DNA from 2 places in the Bradyrhizobium sp. USDA 4541 genome. Region 1 is predicted to be linked to the other one. Evidence: riboswitches for the same ligand, from Rfam matches in the RefSeq annotation. Region 1 holds a riboswitch; the other holds the start of a gene.
What was found. Region 1 has a riboswitch for glycine ahead of J2R80_RS23895 (D-amino acid dehydrogenase). Riboswitches for the same ligand answer to the same signal wherever they lie in the genome.

Region 1 (6,664 bases):
GCAAGCTTACTCGGACTTGTCGATATTCCAGAAGATCGGCGTCGCCGGGCCGTCGAGCACACCGGTCAGCGACTTCCGCCACGCGCTCGGAATGGTGTACTGGCCGAGCGGAACGTAGATCACCTGATCGTAGGCCTCGGTCTGGATTTCCGCGGCGATCTTCTTCTTTTCCTCAGCCGAGCCGGCGCGCGCGAACTTGTCACGCAGCTCCTCGATCTTCGGGTCTTCGGCCCAGCCGAACCAGCCGCCATTCTTGCCGCGACCGGTGATCGACGCGTTGACGATCGGATCGGAAACGTCGGCCGCGACCCAGTTGGTGAAGAACATGTTCCAGCCGCCTTCCTTCGGCGGCTTCTGGCTGGCGCGGCGGGTCACCACGGTCTGCCAGTCGGTGGCCTGCAGGTCGACCTTGAAGCCGGCCTCGCGCAACTGCTGCGCAGCCACGACCGGTTGGGCTTTCAACGTCGTGACGTCGCCCGGCGCCATGATCACCACGGGGGTGCCGTCATAGCCGGATGCGGCAAGCGCCTTCTTGGCTTCCGCCAGGCCGTTGCCCTTCACCAGCGTTTCGGCCCCGACGTCGGTCTCGAGCGGCGTGCCGCAGACGAAGAAGGCGCCGCAGATCCTCTGGTACTTGGCGTTGCCGACCAGCGCGTCGAGCACGTCCTTCTGGTTCATCGCCAGGAACGCAGCCCGGCGCACCTTCGGATTGTCGAACGGCGGATAGAGGAAGTTCATGCGTCCGAGGGTCTGGAAGCCGAACTTGTTGAGGACGTCGATCTTGAGATCCGGATTGGCTTCGAGCACCGGCAGCATGTCGAACGGAAGGTTCTCCATGAAATCGATGTCGCCGGATTGCAACGCGTTCACCGCGGTCTGCGCATCGGCCATCGTGACCCACTCGACGCGGTCGACCTTGACCACCTTGCCGCCTGCGGTCCAGCTCGCCGGCTCCTTGCGCGGCACGTAGTCCTTGTTCTTCTCATAGACCGCCTTCACGCCCGGCTGGAATTCCGCCTGCACGAATTTGAACGGTCCGGAGCCGATCTGTTCCGGGATCGGCTTGTCCGGCGGCGTCTCGGCCAGACGCTTCGGCATCATGAACGGCACGCGCGATGACGGCTTGCCGATCGATTCCAGCACGAGGCCGTAGGGTTCCTTCAGCTTCAGCGTGATGGTCTTGGCGTCGGTCGCCTCCAGGCTCGCGACGAAGTCCATCAGCTTCTGGCCCATGCCGTCGACCTTGCCCCAACGCTGCAGCGAGGCGACGCAGTCTTCCGCGGTGACCGGCGCGCCGTCGTGCCACTTCAGACCGTCGCGCAGCGTGAACGTGTAGGTCAGCTTGTCGTCGGAAACCTTCCAGTCCGCCATCTGCGGCTGGATCTTGAAATTGGAATCCGTCGCCAGCAGCGTGTCATAGATCATGTAGCCATGATCGCGGGTGATGTAGGCCGTGGTCATGATCGGATCGATGACGCGCAGATCCGAGTGCATCACCGCGGTGATGGTCTTGCCCGCGGCCATCGCCTGCGGCGCGAATGACAATTCCTGCGGCGCGAACGACAGCGCGAGCGCCGTCAACGCGGCCGCTAGCGTGCGGTGTTTCCAACGCGAGATAGGGAACATGCAATCTCTCCTGACGTGTAACTGGTCAAAGCCGGCTTATTCGTTATGCATGTGGTTCGTTATTTAGGCGAACTAACATGCTGTATGGCTTGTGAAATCGAGACTTGCACCAAGCGCCAAGCGCGTCAATCGGTTTCAGGTCGCATCGGACGTACACAAACGAATGAGGCCGCGCGCCAGATTTTGGCTTTACAAAATCGTCGGCTGAGATTTTCGTAACGCGCGCGCGATGCCGGCGCCGTCAGAACAACAAGAGAGAACAACGATGAACCCCGCCAATCTCCCCTTTGATTCCGAAACGATGCTGCAGGGCCTGCGCAGCTGGGTGGAATGCGAAAGCCCGACCTGGGACGCCGCCGCGGTCGAACGCATGCTCGATCTCGCCGCCCGCGAGATGGCGATCATGGGTGCGACGATCGAGCGCATCGCCGGACGCCAGGGCTTCGCGGGCTGCGTCCGCGCCCGTTTTCCCCATCCGAAACAAGGCCAGCCCGGCATCCTGATCGCCGGCCATCTGGACACCGTTCACCCCGTCGGCACCATCGAGAAGCTGAAGTGGCGGCGCGAAGGCAACAAGTGCTTCGGGCCGGGCATCTTCGACATGAAGGGCGGCAACTACCTGTCGATCGAGGCGATCAGGCAATTGGCGCGCGCCTCCTTTACGACTCCGCTGCCGATCACCGTGCTGTTCACCCCCGACGAAGAGGTCGGCACGCCGTCGACGCGCGACATCATCGAGGCGGAAGCCGCGCGCAACAAATATGTGCTGGTGCCGGAGCCCGGCCGTCCGAACAACGGCGTCGTCACCGGCCGCTATGCGATCGCGCGCTTCAACCTGGAAGCCACCGGCAAGCCCAGCCATGCCGGCGCAACGCTGTCTTCCGGCCGCTCCGCGATCCGCGAGATGGCGCGGCAGATCATCGCCATCGACGGCATGACCACCGAGGACTGCACCTTCTCGGTCGGCATCGTGCATGGCGGCCAGTGGGTCAATTGCGTCGCGACGACCTGTACCGGCGAAGCGCTCAGCATGGCCAAGCGCCAGGCCGATCTCGACCGTGGCGTCGAGCGCATGCTGGCACTGTCGGGCACCGCCAACGACGTGACCTTCAAGGTGACGCGCGGCGTCACCCGCCCGGTGTGGGAGCCCGATGCGGGCACCATGGCGCTCTATGAAAAGGCAAAAGGCCTTGCTGCAGCGATGGGTCTCGATCTGCCGCACGGCAGCGCCGGCGGCGGCTCAGACGGCAACTTCACCGGCGCGATGGGCATCCCCACGCTCGACGGCCTTGGCGTTCGCGGCGCCGATGCACATACGCTCAACGAGCACATCGAGGTCGACAGCCTCGCCGAACGCGGCCGCCTGATGGCGGCACTGCTGGCGACGCTGGACTGACATCGATTTGCACTGCACAACACGTTGGCACTGCCGGATCGAAATTTAGCCTTGTCCATTTTTGAGGCTTCGCCTACGGTCCGGCCGTCCAACGCGACGATGCGGGAGAGATCGAAGCGACAACAATCGTGTTGTTGGCTTCGGCGCCGACGGAGCAACCGCCCCGGAAACTCTCAGGCAAAAGGACTGTATCGTCAGGACGATCTGGAGAGAGACGAACATGGCCGCACATCAAGGGCCATGACGTCCACCGAAGGGGATAGTTCGCTTCTGGCCACAGCCCGATGCGGATCAAGCTCTCAGGTACCGTGACAGATGGGGCGCCGATGCCGGTTTCACCGGCGGTTCGGCGACTCTTACCCACGGGAGCCTGACAACTATCATGCCACACATCGCGATCATCGGCGCCGGCATCACCGGCGTAACGACGGCCTATGCCCTGCTTGAACGCGGCTACAAGGTGACTGTCCTCGACAGGCATCGCTACGCCGCGATGGAAACCTCGTTCGCCAATGGCGGACAACTCTCCGCCAGCAACGCCGAGGTGTGGAACAGCGCCGCGACCATCCTCAAGGGGCTGCGCTGGATGCTGAGAAGCGACGCGCCGCTGCTGATGAACCCGAAGCCGAGCTGGCACAAATATTCCTGGATCGGCGAGTTCGTAGGCCACATCACGCGCTATCGCGGCAACACCATCGAGACCACGAAGCTCGCCATCGAAGCGCGCAAGCATCTGTTCTCGATCGCAGAGCGCGAAAACATCGCCTTCGATCTCGAACGCCGCGGCATCCTGCACGTCTATCACGACAGGGCCGGCTTCGAAGCCGGCCTCAAGGTCAACACGCTGCTGCAGCAAGGCGGGCTCGACCGCCGGCCGGTGACCCCGGACGAGATCCGCGTCATCGAACCCGCGCTGCAGACAACCTGCTATGGCGGCTTCTTCACGCCGTCGGACGCGACCGGCGATATTCACAAATTCACGCGTGGGCTTGCCGACGCCTGCATCCGCCGTGGCGCGAGCTTCGTCCATGAAGCCGACGTCGACACGATCGCACACGGCGATGACGGCTTCCGCATCGGCTGGAACGAAGCTGCTTCACATGATGCTGCGGTCGCGACGCGCCAGCAGCTACAGGCGGACGGGATCGTGATTTGCGCCGGCGTGGCGAGCCGCCACTTCGCCAGCCTGCTCAACGACCGCGTCAATGTCTATCCGGTGAAGGGCTATTCGATCACGGTGCAGCTCGATGCGCCGCAAAGCCGGAATGCGGCCCCAACCGTCAGCCTGCTCGATGAAGCTGCGAAGATCGTCACCAGCCGGCTCGGCGCCGACCGCTTCCGCGTCGCCGGCACCGCCGAGTTCAACGGCTTCAACCGCGACATTCGCGCCGATCGCATTCAACCGCTGGTGGACTGGGTGCGGCATCATTTCCCGGAGATCGACACGTCGAAAGTCGTGCCATGGGCGGGCTTGCGCCCGATGATGCCGAACATGATGCCGGTGGTTCGCGCCGGACGGATTCCGGGCGTGTTCTACAATACGGGCCACGGTCATCTTGGCTGGACACTGTCGGCGGCGACGGCGCAGATGGTGGCCCAGGCGATCGACGATTGGCGCGACCTCGACACGCCGCCGATGGCGCCGACGTTCGGTGCCGGGCTCGACGTGCCCGCCGACGCGCGCAAAGCTGAAATCAATCCACCTTCCAGTGGACTGCTTCAAACTTCACCGGAGGAATAATCGCGGCCAACAGGACTGATTAGCTGCACCGCAAAATCCGCAGCACCGATGGCATGGGACTTGCTCAAGTTCTACCGTGAGTCTGCTACCATCTGTGCTACGGTCTGGTGTGCAACGGTCCCGCTGGGGACTTCATCGACCACAACCCAACGGATCAAATTTGCTCGGATATCTGCTTCGCCGCATCCTCGCCGCCATTCCCGTGATGGGCGTGGTGGCTCTGTTCGTGTTCCTGTTGCTGCGGCTGACGCCGGGCGACCCGGCCGCCATCCTCGCCGGCGACAACGCGACTCCCGAACAGCTCGAACGCATTCGGACCTCGCTTGGTCTGAACGAGCCGATCTACATCCAGTTCTACACCTGGATCGCCAAGTTGCTGCACGGCGACCTCGGCGTCTCCCTGATCTCGAACAAGCCGATCCTCGAAATGATCGTCCCGCGCCTCGAGCCCTCGATCTCGGTCGCGCTGGCCACCATCATCCTCTCGATCCTGGTGGCGGTGCCGCTCGGCGTGATCGCGGCGTGGAAGCACGGCACCTGGATCGACCGCTTCGTGATGGGGCTTTCCGTGCTCGGCTTCTCGGTGCCGGTGTTCGTCATCGGCTATGTGCTGATCCAGATCTTTGCGATTGATCTGCGCTGGGTTCCGGTACAGGGCTTCAAGAGCATCTCGGCCGGCTTCGGTCCGTTCTTCCAGCGCCTCATCCTGCCGACCTGCACACTCTCCTTCATCTATGTCGCGCTGATCGCACGCATGACGCGGGCCTCGATGCTCGATGTGCTCGGCGAGGATTACGTGCGCACGGCGCGGGCCAAGGGCATCGGCGAGACCGGTGTGCTGCTGCGCCATGCGCTGCGCAACGCCGCCGTGCCGGTCATCACGGTGATCGGTTCCGGCTTCGCGCTGCTAATCTCCGGCGTCGTCGTCACCGAGAGCGTGTTCAATCTGCCCGGCATCGGCCGCCTCACCGTCGATGCGGTGCTGGCGCGCGACTATCCGGTGATCCAGGCGATGATCCTGTTGACGTCGGGTATCTACGTCGCGGTCAATCTGTTGATCGACCTCGCCTACACCCTGCTCGATCCTCGTATCCGGTACTGAGCAATGGCGATCGAAACCCTTCCCGAATCCTCGCTTCCCGTCACCCGGCCGTTCCGCGTCAAGTTCGGCTTCCTGACGTCGACGCCGATCATCGCGGTTGCGACGATCAGCCTCGCCCTCATCATCCTGATGGCGATCTTCGCGCCGCTGCTTGCGCCGCACGATCCTCTGCTGCTGACGCCGTCGCAGCGGCTGAAGCCGTCGAGCGCGCAATATCTGCTCGGCACCGACGCTTATGGCCGCGACCTGTTGTCGCGCATCATCTACGGCGCACGGATCTCGCTGGTGATCGGGCTCGGCGCCGCCGTCTGCTCGATCGCCATCGGCCTTCTGATCGGCCTCGTCGCCGGCTTCTTCCGCTGGGTCGATGCGGTGCTGATGCGCGTGATGGACGGCTTGATGGCGATCCCCGCCATCCTGCTCGCGATCGCCGTGGTGTCGCTTTCGGGCGCCAGCATCTGGACCGTGATGGTCGCGATCACCATCCCCGAGATCCCGCGCGTGGCGCGGCTGGTGCGCTCGGTGGTGCTGACCGCACGCGAGGAACCTTATGTCGAGGCCGCGATCTCGCTCGGCACCAGCCTGCCGAAGATCATGTGGCGGCATTTGATGCCGAACACCATCGCGCCGCTGATCGTGCAAGGCACCTATGTCTGCGCGTCCGCGATCTTGACCGAGGCGATCCTGTCGTTCCTCGGCGCCGGCATCTCGCCGGAAACGCCGACATGGGGCAACATCATGGCCGAGGGCCGCGCCTATTTCCAGGTCAAGCCGTCGCTGATCTTCTGGCCGGGGCTGC
Region 2 (6,664 bases), 170 kb from region 1:
CAGCTTGAGGAACGGCAGCATGCCGAACAGCACCAGCGCGGTCTTGTCGCCGGTCGCAAGCGCGACGGCCGACGGCAGGAAGGCCAGCAGGTCGATCACGCCGAGCGCCGAGAAGGCGTATTCCAGCCGCGCCCGCGCCGGCGTCATGTCGCGCAGCGAGTGGCCGACCACGCTCCAGAGCCGCGCGGCATATTCCAGCGCGAAGGCGATGACCGCCGCGATCTCGATGGTCGTCAGCAGCCAGCCGAACTGCGCGTCGATCTCGGGCACGGAGGCCAGGATCGCCGCCAGCACATCGACGGCGATGATGGCGACGATGACCCGGGCAAAGCGCAAGCCGCCCGAATGCGGCAGATCATCGCGTTCGAGCAGCTCGTAGAGACGGTCGCGCAGCCCGGGATCGCCGATCGTGGGCTTAAGCGGAGCCGTCGCCACGATCAGCCTCTCCGTCAGGCGCCAGCCGATGCCTGTTGGGTCATGGCCTGTTCGATCGCCGACAGCGCGGCGTCGGCCTTGGCGCCGTCGGGCCCGCCGGCCTGCGCCATGTCGGGCCGGCCGCCGCCGCCCTTGCCGCCGAGCACCTCGGAGCCCTTGCGCACGAGCTCGACCGCGTTGAACCGCGCGGTCAGATCGGCAGTGACGCCGACCACGATGCCGGCCTTGCCGTCCTCGGTGACGCCAACGATCGCGACCACGCCCGAGCCGATCTGCTTCTTGCCGTCGTCGACGAGACTCTTGAGATCCTTGGTCTCGACGCCCTCGACCGCGCGCGCCAGCAGCTTGACATTGCCGACCTCGCGAACGGCTGAGGCGGCGCCGTTCGACGCACCGCCGCCGCCCATCGCGAGCTTCTTGCGGGCGTCGGACAAATCGCGCTCGAGCTTCTTGCGCTCTTCCATCAGAGCTGTGATGCGCGCCGGCACGTCGTCGATCGTGGTGCGCAGCTCCAGCGCCGCGGTCTTGGCCAGCGCGATGGTGTCGTTGGCGTGCTTGCGCGCATGATGCCCGGTCAGCGCCTCGATACGGCGCACGCCGGACGCGACCGCGCCCTCGCTGGTCACGGAAATCATGCCGATGTCACCGGTGCGGCGGACATGGGTGCCGCCGCAGAGCTCGACCGACCAGCCAAGCGCGTTCTGGCCGTGATCGCGGGCGCCCTTGCCCATCGACACGACGCGAACCTCGTCGCCGTATTTCTCGCCGAACAGCGCGCGGGCGCCGGCCTCGCGGGCATCGTCGACGCCCATGACCCGGGTCGTGACCTCGTCATTCTCCAGCACGACATCGTTGGCGATGTCCTCGATCCGGGCGAGCTCTTCCGGCGTGATCTGCTTCGGATGCACGAAGTCGAAGCGCAGCCGGTCCGGCGTCACCAGCGAGCCGCGCTGCGCGATGTGATCGCCGAGCACCTGGCGGAGCGCCTCGTGCAACAGATGCGTCGCCGAATGGTTGGCGCGGATCGACGAGCGCCTGGTGTGGTCGACCTCGAGCTGTAATGCGGTGCCGACACCGAGCGTGCCCTGCTCCACCGTGCCGAGATGCACAAAGAGATCGCCGGCCTTCTTCTGCGTGTCGGTGACGCGGAACTTAACGCCCTCCCCGGTCAGCACGCCGGTGTCGCCGACCTGGCCGCCGGACTCGCCGTAGAACGGCGTCTGGTTCAAGACGATCGCGCCGCTCTCGCCGGCCTTGAGGCTCGCGACTTCGGCGCCGTCCTTGATCAGCGCCGTCACCGCGCCTTCCGCGCTCTCGGTCTCGTAGCCCAGAAACTCGGTCGCGCCGAGCTTCTCGCGCAGCGGGAACCAGATCGCTTCGCTCGCCGCCTCGCCGGAGCCCGCCCAGGACGCACGCGCCTTGATGCGCTGGCGCTCCATCGCGTCGGTGAACGCCGCCTGGTCGACGCTGATACCGCGCGACTTCAACGCGTCCTGGGTCAGGTCCAGCGGGAAACCAAAGGTGTCGTACAGGGTGAAGGCGGTGTCGCCGTCGAACATGTCGCCCTTCTTGAGGCCGGCGCTCTTCTCGTCGAGCAGCGACAATCCGCGCACCAGGGTCTTGCGGAACCGCGTCTCTTCCAGCCGCAGCGTCTCCTCGATCAGCTTCTCAGCGCGCACTAAGTCCGGATAAGCCTGGCCCATCTCGCGGACCAGCGCCCAGACCAGCCGATGCATCAGCGGCTCGCTCGCGCCGAGCAGCTGCGCATGGCGCATCGCGCGGCGCATGATCCGGCGCAGCACATAGCCGCGGCCCTCGTTCGACGGCAGCACGCCATCGGCGATCAGGAAAGCCGACGAACGCAGATGGTCCGCGATCACCCGGTACGACGCCACGTTCCGCGCGTTCGGCCCATGGCCGAGCGCCGACGATGCCGCATCGATCAGGTTGCGGAACAGGTCGCTCTCGAACACGCTTTCGACGCCCTGCAAGATCGACGCCATGCGCTCCAGGCCCATGCCGGTATCGATCGAGGGACGCGGCAGCGCCACGCGCTCCTCCTTCGTCACCTGCTCGTACTGCATGAACACCAGGTTCCAGAACTCCAGGAAGCGGTCGCCGTCCTCCTCAGGCGTGCCCGGCGGACCGCCCCAGATGTGCTCGCCGCGATCGATGAAGATTTCGGAGCACGGCCCGCACGGGCCGGTATCGCCCATCGCCCAGAAATTGTCCGAGGTCGCGATCCGTATGATGCGGTCATCCGAGAAGCCGGCGATCTTCTTCCAGTGGCCCGCCGCCTCGTCGTCGTCGTGGTAGACGGTGACGAGCAGCTTGTCCTTCTTCAGCCCGAACTCCTTCGTGATCAGGTTCCAGGCCAGCTCGATCGCGCGCTCCTTGAAGTAATCGCCGAACGAGAAGTTGCCGAGCATCTCGAAGAAGGTGAGATGGCGCGCGGTGTAGCCGACATTGTCGAGGTCGTTGTGCTTGCCGCCGGCGCGCACGCATTTCTGCGCCGTGGTGGCACGCTGATAGGGACGCTTCTCGATCCCGGTGAAGACGTTCTTGAACTGCACCATGCCGGCATTGTTGAACATCAAGGTCGGGTCGTTGCGCGGCACCAGCGGCGACGAGGCCACGATCTCGTGCCCGTTCGCCTTGAAGTAGTTCAGAAATGTCGACCTGATGTCGTTGACGCTGCTCATGTTCATCCAATCGGAAAAAGTGGCCGGCCAGCCGCAAAAAGGCGTCATTTTCCGGCCGAACGCTTTTAGACATTGCCAGCTGCGGTGTCCAGAAACTGTGCAGGCGGATCATGGGCTTGCCGCGGCAGCACAAAGCCCATTGGATAGTTGCTGCAGCTGCGTTGACAGTCTTGGTGGCGCCGTGTTTTCTACCTACCTATACCTAGTCACGTCGGGAGAGACCGGCCTTACCGCCGGCGCCGAAGGAGCAACCGCCCCGGAAACTCTCAGGCAAAAGGACCGCGTGACGTCTGACATCTGGAAAGAGACGCTGGGGTTCGCCCCGATGCGTCCGCCGACGGGATAATACTCTCAGGCACAGCGACAGATGGGGCTTTCTGCAGGTTTCTCAAGGGGAAATAGGTCCCCGGCGGGAACCGCGAGGGCCCTGTGATGCTTGCGCGCGAAACCTCCCCGCTGAAACAGACCCCGCTGCACGCGCTGCACCTTGCGCGGGGCGCCAAGATGGTGCCGTTCGCCGGCTATGACATGCCGGTGCAATACGCGGCTGGCGTGCTGAAGGAGCACCTGCACACCCGCAAGGAAGCCGGCCTGTTCGATGTGTCGCACATGGGCCAGCTCGTGCTGAAGGCCAAATCCGGCAAGGTCGCGGATGCCGCGCTCGCACTGGAAAAACTGGTGCCGCAGGACATCGTCGGCATCGCGCCGGGACGGCAGCGCTACGCGCAATTCACCAATAATGACGGTGGCCTGCTCGACGACCTGATGGTGGCGAATTTCGGCGATCACCTGTTCCTGGTGGTCAACGCCGCTTGCAAGGCCGAGGACGAGGCGCATCTGCGCGCGAATCTCTCCGACGCCTGCGAGATCATCTCGCTGGCCGACCGCGCGCTGATCGCGCTGCAGGGCCCGAAAGCGGAATCGGCGTTGGCGAAACTTTGTGCAGATGTCGGTTCGATGAAATTCATGGATGCCGGTCCGCGCCGGCTCAGTGACGTCGACTGCTTCGTCTCGCGCTCCGGCTATACCGGCGAGGACGGCTTTGAGATTTCCGTGCCCGCAGACAAGGTGGAAGCCCTGGTCACCGCGCTGCTCGACAATCCCGACGTGTTGCCGATCGGGCTCGGCGCGCGCGACAGCCTGCGGCTCGAAGCCGGGCTGTGCCTCTATGGCCATGACATCGACACCACGACGACGCCGGTCGAAGGCGCGCTGGAATGGTCGGTGCAGAAGGTTCGCCGCAGCGGCGGCGCCCGCGCCGGCGGCTTCTCCGGCGCCGACAAAATTCTCGCGCAATTCGCAGATGGCGCTGCGCGCCGACGGGTCGGCCTGAAGCCTGACGGCCGCGCACCGGTGCGCGAAGGCGCCGCGCTGTTCGCCGATGCCGGCTCGACCGAGCAGATCGGCAAGGTGACCTCGGGCGGCTTCGGCCCGAGCCTCAATGCGCCGGTTGCGATGGGCTACCTGCCCACGGCCCTTTCCGCCGTCGGCACCACCGTTTTCGCCGAAGTGCGCGGCCAGCGGCTGCCGCTGAAAGTCGCCGCTACGCCCTTCGTCCCCAATACCTACAAACGCTGAACGCCAAAGGATCGACCCCATGACGACGCTGTACACGTCCGACCACGAATGGCTCCGCATCGAGGGCGACGTCGCCACAATCGGGATCACCGACTATGCGCAGTCGCAGCTCGGCGACGTCGTGTTCGTCGAACTGCCCAAGGTCGGCCGCAGCCTGAAGCAGGCCGAGGCCGCCGCTGTCGTCGAATCCGTCAAGGCCGCCTCCGACGTTTACGCGCCGATCTCCGGCGAGGTGGTCGAGGTCAACGACGCGCTCGCCGCCGAGCCCGCGCTGGTCAATTCCGACGCCGGCGGCAAGGCCTGGTTCTTCAAGCTGAAGATTGCCGACAAGGGCGAGCTCGGCGGCCTGATGGACGAGGCCGCCTACGCCGCGCACACCGCCTAAAGGATCACTCCGAGGATCACGTCATGAACGCGCCCTTCAAGCCGATCAACGAAGCCGCCACCGATTTCGTCCGCCGCCACATCGGACCGTCGCCGCGCGACGTCAACGCGATGCTGGAGACGGTCGGCGCCGCGAGCCTGCAGGCGCTGATGAACGAGACGCTGCCGGCGTCGATCCGGCAGAAGGCGCCGCTCGATCTCGGCCGGGCGCTGAGCGAGACCGAGGCGCTCGCGCATATGGGCGAGCTCGCCGCGCAGAACCAGGTGTTCACCTCGCTGATCGGCCAGGGCTATTCCGGCACCATCCTGCCCGCCGTGATCCAGCGCAACATTCTGGAGAACCCGGCCTGGTACACCGCCTATACGCCGTACCAGCCGGAGATCAGCCAGGGCCGGCTCGAGGCGCTGTTCAACTTCCAGACCATGATTTGCGATCTCACCGGGCTCGACGTCGCCAACGCCTCGCTGCTCGACGAGGCGACGGCAGCGGCGGAAGCGATGGCGCTCGCCGAGCGGCACTCGCAGGTCAAGGCGAAGGTGTTCTTCGTCGACAAGGAGGTGCATCCGCAGACGCTGGCGGTAATGCGCACGCGCGCCGCGCCGCTGGGCTGGGCGCTGGTGGTCGGCGATCCCTTGACCGAGCTCGACAACGCCGATGTGCTCGGTGCGCTGCTGCAATATCCGGGCACATCGGGCGCGGTACGCGACCTCAAGCCTGCCATCGCGTCGCTGCGCGCCAAGGGCGCGCTTGCGATCGTCGCGGCGGACCTGCTGTCGCTGACGCTGCTCGCCTCGCCCGGCGAGCTCGGCGCCGACATCGCGATCGGCTCGGCGCAGCGGTTCGGCGTGCCGATGGGGTATGGCGGACCGCACGCCGCCTATATGGCGGTGCGCGACACGCTGAAGCGCTCGCTGCCCGGCCGCATCGTCGGCCTCTCGGTGGATTCGCGTGGGCAGCCCGCCTATCGCCTCGCGCTGCAGACCCGCGAGCAGCATATCCGCCGCGAGAAGGCGACCTCGAACATCTGCACCGCGCAGGTGCTGCTCGCCGTGATCGCCTCGATGTATGCGGTCTATCACGGTCCCGAGGGCCTGACCCATATCGCACGCAGCGTGCATCGCCGCGCCACCGTGCTCGCGGCCGGCCTGCGCAAGCTCGGCTTCGCGCCGACCAGCGAAGCGTTCTTCGATACCGTAACCGTCGAGGCTGGTAGCAAGCAGATCGAGCTCGTCACCCGCGCGCAGGCGGAGCGGATCAATCTGCGCATCGGCGCGACCACGCTCGGCATCGCGCTCGACGAGACCTCGACGCCGGAGACGGTCGAGGCGGTGTGGCGCGTGTTCGGCGGCAAGCTCAGCTATGCCGAGATCGAGGCCGGTGCGCACGAGGCGCTGCCGAAGGAGCTGCGGCGCACCAGCGCCTTCCTCAGCCATCCGGTATTCAACACGCATCGTTCCGAGACCGAGCTGCTGCGCTACATGCGCAAGCTCAGCGATCGTGACCTCGCGCTCGACCGCGCGATGATCCCGCTCGGCTCCTGCACGATGAAGCTCAACGCCACCAC

Region 2: linked by a shared signal. The riboswitch ahead of gcvT (glycine cleavage system aminomethyltransferase GcvT) and the one ahead of J2R80_RS23895 (D-amino acid dehydrogenase) in region 1 are both predicted to bind glycine.

What each region holds. Positions count from the first base shown of each region.
Region 1 covers NZ_JALJZF010000001.1:5,071,784-5,078,447, reverse strand. The annotation lists gene J2R80_RS23905 (ABC transporter substrate-binding protein) at 7-1,626, opposite strand; gene J2R80_RS23900 (M20/M25/M40 family metallo-hydrolase) at 1,892-3,022, shown strand; glycine riboswitch at 3,115-3,221, shown strand; glycine riboswitch at 3,225-3,339, shown strand; gene J2R80_RS23895 (D-amino acid dehydrogenase) at 3,405-4,763, shown strand; gene J2R80_RS23890 (ABC transporter permease) at 4,924-5,865, shown strand; gene J2R80_RS23885 (ABC transporter permease) at 5,869-6,664, shown strand, end outside.
Region 2 covers NZ_JALJZF010000001.1:4,905,447-4,912,110, reverse strand. The annotation lists gene J2R80_RS23080 (cyclic nucleotide-gated ion channel) at 1-438, opposite strand, end outside; gene alaS (alanine--tRNA ligase) at 450-3,137, opposite strand; glycine riboswitch at 3,340-3,428, shown strand; gene gcvT (glycine cleavage system aminomethyltransferase GcvT) at 3,570-4,715, shown strand; gene gcvH (glycine cleavage system protein GcvH) at 4,735-5,100, shown strand; gene gcvP (aminomethyl-transferring glycine dehydrogenase) at 5,124-6,664, shown strand, end outside.